4 regions of the Cellvibrio sp. pealriver genome follow, and region 3 is predicted to be linked to each of the others. Evidence: predicted binding sites of a transcription regulator. Region 3 holds the regulator's gene; each other region holds the start of a gene.
What was found. Region 3 encodes FNR, which switches genes on or off when oxygen is low (the NO sensors DNR and NnrR bind a similar motif). Its sites were predicted from a motif close to TTGATNNNNATCAA; they were not measured.
Positions count from the first base shown of each region.

Region 1: a site for FNR is predicted at 1,192-1,205, ahead of VC28_RS02900 (OmpW/AlkL family protein). Genes of this name have one in related genera too.
Region 2: a site for FNR is predicted at 1,332-1,345, ahead of VC28_RS12790 (GbsR/MarR family transcriptional regulator). Genes of this name have one in related genera too.
Region 4: a site for FNR is predicted at 1,790-1,803, ahead of ccoN (cytochrome-c oxidase, cbb3-type subunit I). Genes of this name have one in related genera too.

Region 1 is NZ_KQ236688.1:698,952-702,132, reverse strand. It holds gene VC28_RS02910 (DUF6216 family protein) at 1-302, shown strand, start outside; gene VC28_RS02905 (hypothetical protein) at 346-1,053, shown strand; gene VC28_RS02900 (OmpW/AlkL family protein) at 1,265-1,912, shown strand; gene VC28_RS02895 (hypothetical protein) at 1,914-2,294, opposite strand; gene VC28_RS02890 (hypothetical protein) at 2,546-3,055, shown strand.
Region 2 is NZ_KQ236688.1:2,957,938-2,961,118, forward strand. It holds gene VC28_RS12785 (class I SAM-dependent methyltransferase) at 1-1,157, opposite strand, end outside; gene VC28_RS12790 (GbsR/MarR family transcriptional regulator) at 1,392-1,958, shown strand; gene VC28_RS12795 (cytochrome ubiquinol oxidase subunit I) at 1,977-3,181, shown strand, end outside.
Region 3 is NZ_KQ236688.1:1,872,012-1,875,192, reverse strand. It holds gene VC28_RS08065 (SirB2 family protein) at 1-284, opposite strand, end outside; gene VC28_RS08060 (DUF4202 domain-containing protein) at 337-927, opposite strand; gene fnr (fumarate/nitrate reduction transcriptional regulator Fnr) at 958-1,716, opposite strand; gene VC28_RS08050 (cold-shock protein) at 2,251-2,457, shown strand; gene VC28_RS08045 (TetR/AcrR family transcriptional regulator) at 2,633-3,181, opposite strand, start outside.
Region 4 is NZ_KQ236688.1:187,409-190,589, forward strand. It holds gene VC28_RS00805 (methyl-accepting chemotaxis protein) at 1-253, shown strand, start outside; gene VC28_RS00810 (argininosuccinate synthase) at 489-1,706, shown strand; gene ccoN (cytochrome-c oxidase, cbb3-type subunit I) at 1,963-3,181, shown strand, end outside.

The sequences.
Region 1 (3,181 bases), 1.2 Mb from region 3:
ATACGGTCACCAACCTACCGATATTTGAAAGTCATTTTTCACTTACCTCAGATTGTAATACCGAAAACACAGAAAGCTCATATCTTTCCAAAAATGAGCACACTGCACTTTGCAACCTAATTAAATCAAGCAACTCCATCGAAGAGTATCTACAAAAGTCAATCAATAAAAGCTTAATCTTTCTATTAATTCTCCTACCGCCAACTATTTTTTGGATCTATCTTTCCAAGTCAGAACTTAGGCGAATAAATGAAAGAACAAAAATATATGAAATGACCAGATCAAAAGAAAAAAGCAGTTAAAGGGTACAGAAAAATCATCAAACAATTAGACAAAGGAATAATCATGCTTAAAAAAATAATCGCTACCACCCTGGTATTAACTTGCGGAATCGCCCAAGCGCAGGACGATGTGCTTGAAGAGGTTATCGTCACCGGCATTATGGAGACGGATGGTTATTATGAAATGCCTGCAGTTACGCTGAAAAAGCAAGGCGATTTTTTGGTGCAAGACGTTAAGATGATTAACGATACGCGCGATAAAAAAATGCGTGAAAAGGAAATACGTGAAACCCTGTTGGCATTAGCAGAATCCGCCAAGAAGCAAGGGGATATGCAACTGTCTTATGGCGATGAATTCCTGCGTACACTCGACCCGAAAGATAAATCATTGGTATTTACCGAAGACAGGTCGCGTGCAGATACCAGTTATTTTTACTTTTCTGTGAAGCAAAAGGTCAATCCACAATTACCGGCCACTGAACAAGAAGCATCGCTTGAGAAATTCATTAAATCGGCCAAAAAGATTGGCCGTACAGAATTGGATTTAAGCGGTGAAGCTGACCTGAGCATTGTAAACCCAGAAAAATACCGCTACGAGGTGATCAAGAAAATCGCGGAGGAAAATAACACGCTTCGCCAAGCCATCGGCCAGAGCTGCGATATTCAATTAGACGGCATTTCCAACCGTGTTAAATGGCAGCGCACGGGCATTATCGATTTGGTAATTTACATCCCCTATCGCACCCAACTGAATTGTAAGCAACAGCAGTGAAAGTCATACAAGTGCACAAAAAAACTACGCAGACTTAACTCTGGAAGCAGACCCAATTGTACATTTACACGCTAAGCACTTTGCACCAGATCAAATTTTATTATTATTTTTGCTTATTTTTTTCATACCGATTATCAGTTGATATACATCAATCACTACAGCCATAAATTTCGCAACACTACCTCTGTGATTAACAACAGAGGTAGTGCAAATGCGTCATTTGGGATTAATGGTTTTATTAGGTAGTGCCTGTATTACAGCGCCGGTATTCGCACATGAAGATGGCGAGTTTTTTGTGCGTGTGGGTGCAGTGCAGATTGAACCCGATGCCAGTAGCGGTACTGTGTTAGGCGGCGGAGTGGATGTAGATAGTGCAACAGGCATAGGCTTTTCCGGCACCTGGTTTGCAACACCGCACATTGGTATTGAATTATTGGCAGCCTTTCCGTTCGAGCATGACATTGTGGGTACCGGTGCGTTAGACGGTGTTGATATTGGCAGCACCAAACATTTGCCACCCACTCTTTCACTGCAGTACTACCCACTTAGCGAGAGCAAATTCCAACCTTATATTGGCATCGGGCTGAATTACACCACTTTTTTTAGTAACGATACCAGCAACACTTTAGACACCGCACTTGCAGGCAAAACGGATATTTCACTGGATGATTCTGTTGGGCTGGCATTTCAAGTCGGTGCAGATTGGCAACTCACCGACAATTGGTATTTGAATGCGGCCGTCTGGAAAATTGATATCGAGACAACGGCCGACATTTCCGTTAATGGCAAAAAAGCCGCAAGCGTCGATGCCAGTATTGATCCACTGGTAGTGATGGTGGGAGCCGGTTACGCGTTTTGATTTAATCCAGCGGCACATACCCAAAAAATAAAAAACCAAGGAATACCTCACCGACAACAAGGACGTTTTTGCCAGTATCTAACAACATGGCTTGTGGGGTACCTTCCATTTTGATTTTCAGACGTTCGATCTGGTCATCTTCCGGTAATTTAATAAAACACGCGCGGCGGTTTTGGGAGGAGTTATGGCCAAAGTACAATTCTTTGCACACATAAGGCTTGCCTGATGCTTTAAGGGTTTCCTCCACATCCACGTTCGGATCGTCCTGAACGACTTCAATATATTTATCAGGAATGTCTTTATTGAATGACTGGTAAGTTGACTCGCAACCCTGTAACAAAAGAACGCCCAACACACAGGCAATGACTGCTTTAATGTTCATGCTTATATCCTTAAGGCTGGATGATTTTATTTTATAGTCTGTAGTGTATGAACCTACCCTACCTTGTTTGAAACATGCTGGTTGTAACACCTTGTTTCCATTCGTACTGCGCAGACGGCGCTTGCCTGATTGGATTACAGGCCGGAATAGATAATTTACCGTTATCGTGTATATTTGCTCCAGCCTTCGTGGCTTATCGGGCGAAGCCTTATATAACAATTTAATTTTCAATCAGGAACAAGGATTACACGATGTTAAAAAAATCTACATTGGCTATTGCAGTGTTGGCATCTTCATTTAGCACAGTCAGCTTTGCTGACCCTGTTGTTGTTCAATCGGTTATTCCTTATGCAGCGGATTCGCGCATTGCCCAGAATATCCGCAATGAATGTACCAAACTGGGTACACAGTTTGCCGAGTTTACCCAGGAGTTTGGTAAGAAATTCAAAGTTGAGGTACAACTGGCAGGCACCATCGATACCGCGGCTAAAGGCCGTGTATTGCAAATGGAGATTACCGAAGCGGTGAGCATGGGCAACGCATTCATGGGCCACAATAAATATGCCGCTGCGCGCGGTACGCTCTATGAGGACGGTAAAAAAGTGGCGGAATTTGAAGCACGCCGCCAATCAATGGGTGGCGCGTTTGCAGGCTACAAAGGTTCTTGTTCCGTACTGGGCCGTACCATGAAAGCCATGGGTAAGGACGTTGCCCAATGGTTGCAAGCGCCTAACGATAAAGCACTGCTGGGCGATATGTAATTGTGTATTGCCGCCTAAAGAGCGATCCTTAAGCGCTCGCGCAAACAGCCCCGCGCTGTTTGCGCTCCACAAACCGGAATACCCTGCCCTATGACTGCAAACAAACCCTCCGTTACGCCCCCCTCT
Region 2 (3,181 bases), 1.1 Mb from region 3:
TCGGAATTGTCGCGCGGGGTTTTATGTGATGAAGAGCTGCGTTTTTGCGCAAGGATCATTTTATTTTTACTGGTATGTTCGAGTGAAATAAATTCAAACACTTTGGTGTCGTAACCATGTGCCTCCAGTAATAGCGCGCGCAGGCCATCGGTAATCATTTCAGCTTCTTGCCCCAAATGAATTCCATGTTGTAAAACCGGTGCAAGCAGCGCGGGGCTTTTCATTTGCGGGCGAATCTGTTTATGGCAACAGGGCGAACACATAATAATCTCTGCACCGGTACGAATACCCATATTGAGCGCGTAGTCAGTCGCCGTATCGCACGCATGCAAGGCGATCATAATATTGATGTTTTGCGCCGAAAAATGTTGCACATCGCCCTGCTCAAATTTAATGCCCGCAAGCGATAACCGCTGCGCCGTCTGGTTACATAAATCGACCAAATTCTGGCGCAACTCAACACCCGTCACTTGCGTTTTTACTTGCATGTTCGCCGTCAAATAATCATGCACAGCAAACGTTAAATAAGCTTTGCCGGAGCCGAAATCGGCGATATGCAACTCTTCACGTTTATCCAAACCGGTTTGCTGGATTGCAAGCGACAACACTTCAATAAATTTATTAATCTGCTTCCACTTGCGCGACATTGCCGGAATGACCTGCCCCTGGGCATCCGTAATCCCCAGTTCGCGCAAATAAGGGCGGCTCTGATCCACATAGCGCAGCTTGGTGCGATTGTGCGCTAATTCCGGCTGCACTTTTTTACCATCACCTGCCGCAGAATCGTCAACCGGCGCTGAACTTTTGTTGCGATTTTTATTGACGAGTACTTTGCCTTTTTTGCTAAAACTCAACTGTATTTCCCACTCATCAGTAATCATATGCGCATTATGGAAAGCACTACCCAACCACTGCTGTAATTGCGCAATCGCCTCGTTAAGCGTGAAATTTTTGGTCACATGGTTGGTGCGATATTCATAGAGAAACGACAGCAACTTTTGCTCTTTAATCTGCACCGGGCGGATGGTAATGCGGTTTAAATCAGCCTCGTCACCTTTGTATTTGGACAGCACCAAACGCTGCAAGCGCCCCCCCTCAAACGCCTGTGCACAGTCATTAAAAAAATTAGCCAATTCGGCAACGGGCTTATCCGACATGCAACATCTCTCTCTATAACCAACCAATTGATTATCCGGAACGCCGGATCACAAGGTGCCTATATTACCCCTTTGTCACACTATCCACCCCATTGCCAGCCCGCACACCACCGGCCATCTGCAATGCAGACACTATCAGCGCAACCAACTGATCAGAATTCACCCAAATTTAACTTGACCTACATCAAACAATTCTGTAATTTCAGTAATTACAGAAAATTGAGAAATGAAAACATGCCAGAAAACCTCACACCAATGATCCAATCCTGCATCCTTCACTTTGGCGAGATGGGTAGCCGCTGGGGGATCAACCGCACCGTCGGGCAGATGTATGCGCTCTTGGTGCTGAGCAAAGAGCCCTTATGTGCAGACGACATCACCGAAGCGCTCGGTATTTCGCGCTCCAACGTCAGTATGGGCCTCAAAGAGTTGATGTCATGGGAGTTGGTCAAACTGCAGCATCGCCCGGGTGAGCGCAAAGAGTTTTACTCTGCGCCGGGCGATGTGTGGGATATCGCCAAAACCTTGATTGAACAACGCCGCAAGCGCGAGATAGATCCAACACTGTCCACCCTGCGCAATTTGTTAATTGAAACACCGGCAAACGATGCGGAAATTTACGCGCAACAACGCATGCGCGAAATGCATGAGCTGATTGAAATGCTCACGCTCTGGACACAGGAAATCCAACGGCTGGATTCCGCACAGTTGGGCAAATTGCTCAAACTCGGCAACAGCATTGGCAAAGTATTGGATATGAAAGATCGCCTACTCGGCGGTAAAAAAGAATCTGCGAAATAAATTTTATCGAGGTAAATCATGCTCGACCCCAGCGCTCTAGACACACTCCTTCTGTCCCGCATTCAGTTTGCTGCCAACATTTCATTCCACATTTTATTTCCTTCCATTTCTATCGCCCTCTGTTGGTTCCTGGTGTATTTCAAAATACGCTACAACGGTGAAGGCGATGATGTCTGGATGCGCGCGTATCGATTTTGGGTAAAAGTATTTGCACTGACCTTTGCACTCGGCGTGGTGAGCGGCATCACTATGAGTTTCCAATTCGGCACCAACTGGCCGGGCTACATGGAAACGGTGGGCAATATTGCAGGCCCCTTACTCGGGTACGAAGTGCTCACCGCATTTTTTCTGGAAGCCACATTTTTAGGCATCATGCTATTCGGCATCAATAAAGTCTCCAACCGCATGCACACCATTGCGACATTGCTGGTCGCCTTCGGCACCACTATGTCTGCGTTTTGGATTATTGCACTCAATAGTTGGATGCAAACACCAACCGGTTTTGAAATGCGCGATGGCAAAGCTTATCCGCTCGACTGGCTGGCGATTATTTTTAATCCGTCCATGCCCTATCGCCTTGCGCACATGTTAATTGCATCGGGTTTAACCGCCGCATTTTTAATTGCGGGTTTATCCGCGTACCGTATTTTAAAAGGCGACCACAAACCTGCACCGCGGCTTGCGTTAAAAACCGCTGTCATCGCCGCTGCGATTTTAATTCCCATACAAATTTTTTTAGGCGACCTGCACGGACTTAATTCCCTGAAATACCAACCGGCAAAAATCGCTGCGGTAGAAGCGGTATGGCACACCGAAAAAGGCGCGCCCCTGGTGTTGTTTGCCATTCCCGATAAAGAAAGCCAAAGCAACCAATATTCAATTGAAATTCCCAAATTGGCCAGCTTGATATTAACGCACGAAGTCGACGGCGAAATAAAAGGCCTCAACGAATTCCCCAACGCGCATCCACCTATCGCGCCCATGTTTTATGGTTTCCGCATTATGGTGGGCGTGGGCATGTTGATGCTGTTGGCATCATGGTGGGGCTGCTGGAGCTATTGGCGCAAAAAAGAAATATCGCCACTGCAATTAAAAATATTTGTTGCAATGACCTTCTCTGGTTGGATCGCCACGCTTGCGGGCTGGTATGTCACCGAGATTGGCCGTCAACCCTGGTTAGTCACCGGAGTGCTTGCAACTGCCGATGCCGTTACCAAAACACC
Region 3 (3,181 bases):
ACTGGGTTCGCTGCTTTAAATGCGGCTACACCTAACGCGATATAAACAACCAAGCCGATAATTTTAGCCATCAACCATGGCTGACTACCGGGTGACATTCCCAGATGTACAGCAACAGCGATACCACTCGCCAATAAAACCAAACTAATGATATGCGGCAGAATTTTAACCCACTTTTTCGTGAGCATACTTGAGCCCATAAACAACCAGATGCCGCGAATAAAAAAGGCGAGCAACGATAAAACAACAAACGTTAAGTGCAAATGTTTAAGGGCTAGATACACAGTGTTTTCCTTTTATTAATGTTGATGAAGTAGGGTGATTAGAGAAAAGGAGTTACGCAGCCAATGCTTTACCTACCAGCCCAAGCATGCCTTCTGATAGTGGCAGTTTTAAGGCGGCAGCATGGCCCTTTTCAGACATTTTGTTCCATGTTTTGCGGATGATATCAATCAGCTTATCTTCATCGTGTTTGCGCGCAAAGTCTTCCAAATAAAACTCGATAAATACCAGACAGATAACATCTTCAAGTGCTTGCACTTCTTCGTCGCGCTTTAAGCTGCGTTTGAGTAAAAGATCTTTGACACGGGCTATGGTTATTTCATCGTAACCTTGTTCAGACATGATATCGCCCGCAATATCGCCGTGCATTTGGGCGAGGTCGAGCCGCCACTTTTTATAACCACTTCTGTCCATCGGGTAATCGCTGCGCGGAATCTTCCAACGGCAAATATGCTGGCTGCGCGCAGCGAGCTGCAGGGCTTCAGATGGGTTCTCGCAAAAGAGTACAAGCTGTGCACTCATTCGCTGTCCGTAAATCCATTCCTTCGCGACAGCATTTCCATCCACTATTTCAGTATTCGGGTCTTGTAAATTGGCAGCGTCGAATGCGGCGAGTGTTTTTTCCAAACGTGCTTGGTCGATCATAGTTGTTGCTCGTCAGTTATTGCTGAGCTATCAGCAGCTTGTATTGCCATTAGCTATGTTGCGTAATTGTTCCATGTTTACAATCTGGATTTCTTTTTTATCGACTGCAATGACCTCTTGTTTTTGCAGGCGCGTCAAAATGCGGCTAACGGTTTCGATGGTTAAACCCAAATAGTTACCAATATCAGTGCGCGACATCGGCAAGCGAAACGCATTCGCCGATAGCTGGCGGCGGCTATTACGGCTTGAAATGCTCAACAGTAGTGCAGCGATCCGTTCTTCAGCACTGCTTTTACTTAATAACGTAATGACTTGCTGGTCTTGCGTGATTTCACGGCTCATGAGTTGGAAAAAATGACGTTGCAAGTTGGGGATTTGCAAACTCAACTCTTCCATCCGTTCAAATGGAATTTCACACACAGATGATGTTTCCAATGCGATCACAGAATTGGTGTAACGATTGTCGGCAATACCATCCATGCCCACAATTTCACCCGGCAAATAAAAACCGGTCACTTGTTCTTCGCCATTGTCGCTCAAGGTAATCGCTTTAACGCAACCAGAGCGAATGGCATATACCGATCCAAAAGCATCATTTGCCCGGTATAAATAATCACCTTTTTGCAGAGGTTTACCGCGCTGGATAATGCCATCAAGCCTGTCAATATCGTCAATGTGCAAGCTGATGGGTAGGCAAATAGTGTTCAATCGGCAATTGCCGCAACTCACACGTTTGTCATGCGGGCAGTTAGCATCCTGGGGTTTAATAATCAATTGTTTGGCGGTCATGAGGGGCCTCGTGAATGTATATCCCTGCAAAACGTGAGGAAAATAGCGATAAAGCGATTGTTGCAGCTTTAGGGTAGGGGGTAAATAGGCGGTGACGGCAAGCACCATGCTAGTGATGGCAAGAGCTATCCTGGAGAGGTAAAAAGGGGCTGGAAGCCAGCCCGAAGGAGATTAACCGGAAAACCCGGTAAAAGTGAAAAGACAATAGATACGTAAATACCTATTAACTGCATATTAGTGCGCTTGGTGACAATGCGCGCGCGGCAAATTGCCGCATGCCTTGCTGCTATCCCTGTGCTTTATAACCAAATACTCAATATTGGTCGTAAAAATAACCACTTTACATGAATGGATGGTGGGAATATATTTGGTTGGCTGGCCATTTCGCAGCATTATTTATAGTAAATCACCTCGTTGTTCTAGCAGTAAATCTATTAGCACCTCGGTTTGTTCTACATAAGTAACATCTGAATCCGCCAGCAAAGCTCCACTTGGGGTATTCATTTTTATTTGATAAAGAGCATCGAGGTTTATATGGCTAGAAGTACAGGCACCGTTAAATGGTTCAACGAATCAAAAGGTTTCGGTTTTATTGCAAGTGAAGCGGGTCAAGATGTATTCGTACACTACAGTGCTATCACTGGCTCAGGTTTCAAAACCCTGGCGGAAGGCCAAAAAGTAGAGTTTGACGTAAAGCCAGGCCAAAAAGGCCCACAAGCTGAAAACGTAATCGCTCTCTAATCTGCCAGCACAAAAGCAGATGAAATAAAAAAACCGCCCAGGCAACTGAGGCGGTTTTTTATTCGAGGGTTTATTCAATTTCAGCTCTACGCTACATAAAGTTGCGTTTGGCGTTACCTGATATACCAATGCATATCCGACGGAAGTAGGGAGCATTTGTGCTGTAAATAGCAGATTATCTTTTTTGATAACGCGCCAAAAACATGGCCACCGCTTCGGTGATTATTTTTTCATGTATTGCGTGAGTTTGTTGCTCCAATCCAAATAGCGAGGGATAGAACACAAACGATTTCAGTTGGAATACAAATTGTTTGCTGGCGAATGGAATATCGTCAATTTTTAAAATGCCTGCCGTACAGGCATCTGCCAGGAATGTCTCCAAATAGCGTTTGCATCCCATCGCGTTTTCGTTCATCTGTTTTGCTAATTCAGGCCGCTGCATCACCTGCATGATGGCGATTTTTGCGACCCGTAAAAATGCGTCTGAACTTAACAGTGCGACTTCATCACGGGCGATCTGCGTCAACTGTGACGCGATAGGGATGTTTGGATCAAAACGCAGTTCAGCTCCTTGGGATAGCTTTTCAATCATGCGCTGCAAAATGGCCTGAAACAGCTCGTCTTTAGTCGCAAAATGGTTGTACACCGTGCGTTTTGATACCTGCGCATGCAGTGCGAGCTGATCCATGCTGGTGTTTTCCACTCCTGCACTGTGGAAGAGCTC
Region 4 (3,181 bases), 1.7 Mb from region 3:
TGCGGACAGTGCATCGCATTCGCTGGATAAAATTAACTCATCCGTCGGTGCTATCAGTGGTATGGCTGTACAAATTGCTACGGCCGCTGAGGAGCAAAGCCAGGTTGTGCAAGAAGTGCTTAATAACATCACCGCGATTAAACAGGTTGCTGATAACTCTGCTGCTTCTGCCTTGCAGGGCGATGAAAGAGCGAAAAGTTTGCAAGATTTGGCGCGCGGCCTAAATGATAAGGTCTCAACTTTCCGCCTTTAAGGTTTATTTGCAGTCACTAAATTCAAAAAAGCAGCCTTCGGGCTGCTTTTTTGTTCTTGGCAGTTTTGCCTGCCGATTACCCGCTGTTAGGCGGGTGTGAAAACCCTGTATTTCGCTACGGCAACTGTGGGAATTTGGCCCACTTGCGAGTACAATTCCGCGCCCAAGTAGGAAGGGGTCTGTGGCTTGTGGATCCTGCCCGGTGATCGTCAACGAGTTATAGCGGGAGTTTCCCATGTCATCTATCAAAAAAGTGGTGTTGGCCTATTCCGGCGGCCTCGACACTTCAGTTATCGTCAAATGGCTGCAAGAAAACTACAACTGTGAAGTTATCACCTTCACTGCTGACATTGGTCAGGGCGAAGAAGTAGAGCCAGCACGCGCTAAAGCCCAGGCGTTGGGTGTGAAACAAATTTATATCGATGACTTGCGCGAAGAGTTTGTCCGCGATTTCGTATTCCCTATGTTCCGCGCCAATACCATCTATGAGGGTGAGTATTTGCTCGGTACTTCTATTGCCCGCCCGTTAATCGCCAAGCGTTTGATTGAGATTGCCAACGAAGTGGGTGCCGATGCTATTTCCCATGGCGCGACCGGCAAAGGTAACGATCAGGTTCGCTTCGAGCTGGGAGCCTATGCTCTTAAGCCGGGCATCAAGGTAATCGCCCCTTGGCGCGAATGGGATCTGACCTCGCGTGAAACCTTGATGCAATATTGCGAACAGCACAATATTCCAGTGGATTTCACCAAAAAGAAAAAATCCCCTTACTCGATGGATGCCAACCTGCTGCACATTTCCTACGAAGGAAAAGTCCTTGAAAATCCCTGGACTGAAGCCGAAGAGGATATGTGGCGTTGGACTGTAGCGCCTGAAGCTGCTCCAGACAAAGCGACTTATCTTGAACTCACTTATGAAAAAGGTGATGTTGTTGCAATTGATGGCAAGCGCATGAGCCCTGCAGAGATCCTGACCTATCTGAACAAAGTGGGTGGGGAAAATGGTGTCGGTCGTCTCGATATCGTAGAAAACCGCTACGTAGGTATGAAGTCACGCGGTTGCTATGAGACCCCTGGCGGTACCATCATGCTGCGTGCGCATCGTGCAATTGAATCTATTACTCTGGATCGTGAAGTTGCGCATTTGAAAGACAGTTTGATGCCGAAATACGCCGAAATGATCTATAACGGTTATTGGTGGAGTCCGGAGCGTTTGATGATGCAGGCGATGATCGACCAATCGCAGGTGCACGTGAACGGTGATGTTCGGGTGAAATTGTACAAAGGCGCTGTGCATGTTGTTGGTCGTCGTTCGGCAGATAGCTTGTTCGATGAAAAAGTAGCAACCTTTGAAGATGATGCAGGTGCTTACAACCAAAAAGATGCTGAAGGTTTCATTAAACTGAATGCCTTGCGTATGCGTATTGCAGCTAATAAAGGCCGTGTTATCAAGTAATGCCTGATGCACTGCTTTTGCTGATGCGAGCAGTGTACCTTGCTTTATCTGAAGGCACAGTAGGTTAAATTCGCATAAATAATTTGATAAATATCAAGCCTATACCGACAAGTGTGAGACAAACTGCCGTTCATGAGGCAAAATGCCGCACCTTCAGTAGGGTTATAGGCTTGATGATTGCCGTGTAGCTCTGAGTGATCAGGGTTCTGCCAGAGACAACAAGTTTTCATTTCTCTTTAAGTAACAGGAAAGTCCTATGGGTAGTCATGCGACTGTTGCTGGTGATCCACCGGTATACGACTTTGATATAGTACGTAAATTCTCGATTATGACCATTGTATGGGGCATATTCGGTATGGGAATGGGCGTATTCATTGCTGCGCAACTGGTGTGGCCAGGTCTGAATGATCTGCTGCAACCTTACACCAGTTTCGGCCGTTTACGTCCATTGCATACCAATGCGGTAATTTTCGCATTTGGTGGTTGTGCACTGATGGCAACTTCTTACTATGTTGTCCAACGCACGTGTCAAGCTCCATTATTTGGTGGTTGGCTGGTTCCGTTCACCTTCTGGGGCTGGCAGGCAGTTATTGTTTTGGCTGCGATTACTTTGCCCTTGGGTATTACTTCCACGAAAGAATATGCAGAGTTGGAATGGCCAATCGACATACTTCTGGCGTTGGTATGGATTTCCTACGCGATTGTTTTCTTCGGCACTATTGTTAAGCGCCGCACTTCACATATCTATGTTGCCAACTGGTTTTATGGTGGTTTTATTGTCACCGTAGCCGTACTGCATATTGTGAATAGCGCAGCCATTCCTGTCACACTGACCAAATCTTATTCTGCTTATGCGGGTGCTGCAGATGCGATGGTTCAATGGTGGTATGGCCACAATGCGGTAGGATTCTTTTTGACAGCGGGTTTCTTGGGGATGATGTATTACTTTGTTCCCAAGCAGGCTGGTCGTCCTGTTTATTCTTATCAATTATCTATTGTACATTTCTGGGCGCTGATCTCCCTCTATATTTGGGCCGGCTCGCATCACTTGCACTATTCAGCCTTGCCAGATTGGACCCAATCCCTTGGTATGGTGATGTCCCTGATTTTGTTGGCTCCAAGTTGGGGTGGGATGATCAACGGTATTATGACGTTGTCAGGTGCGTGGCATAAATTGCGCACCGATCCGACTCTGCGCTTCCTGGTTGTAGCGCTTTCTTTCTACGGCATGTCTACTTTCGAAGGCCCAATGATGGCAATTAAGAACGTCAACGCACTCTCACACAACACCGACTGGACTGTTGGTCACGTTCACTCAGGTGCTCTTGGTTGGGTAGCGATGATTTCTATTGGCGCTCTGTACCACATGTTGCCAAAGCTGTTTAACCGTGAAGAAATGTTCAGCGTAAAACTGATCAACTTACACTTTTGGTTGGCGACAGTAGGTACCGTTCTATATGTTGTGGCCATGTGGA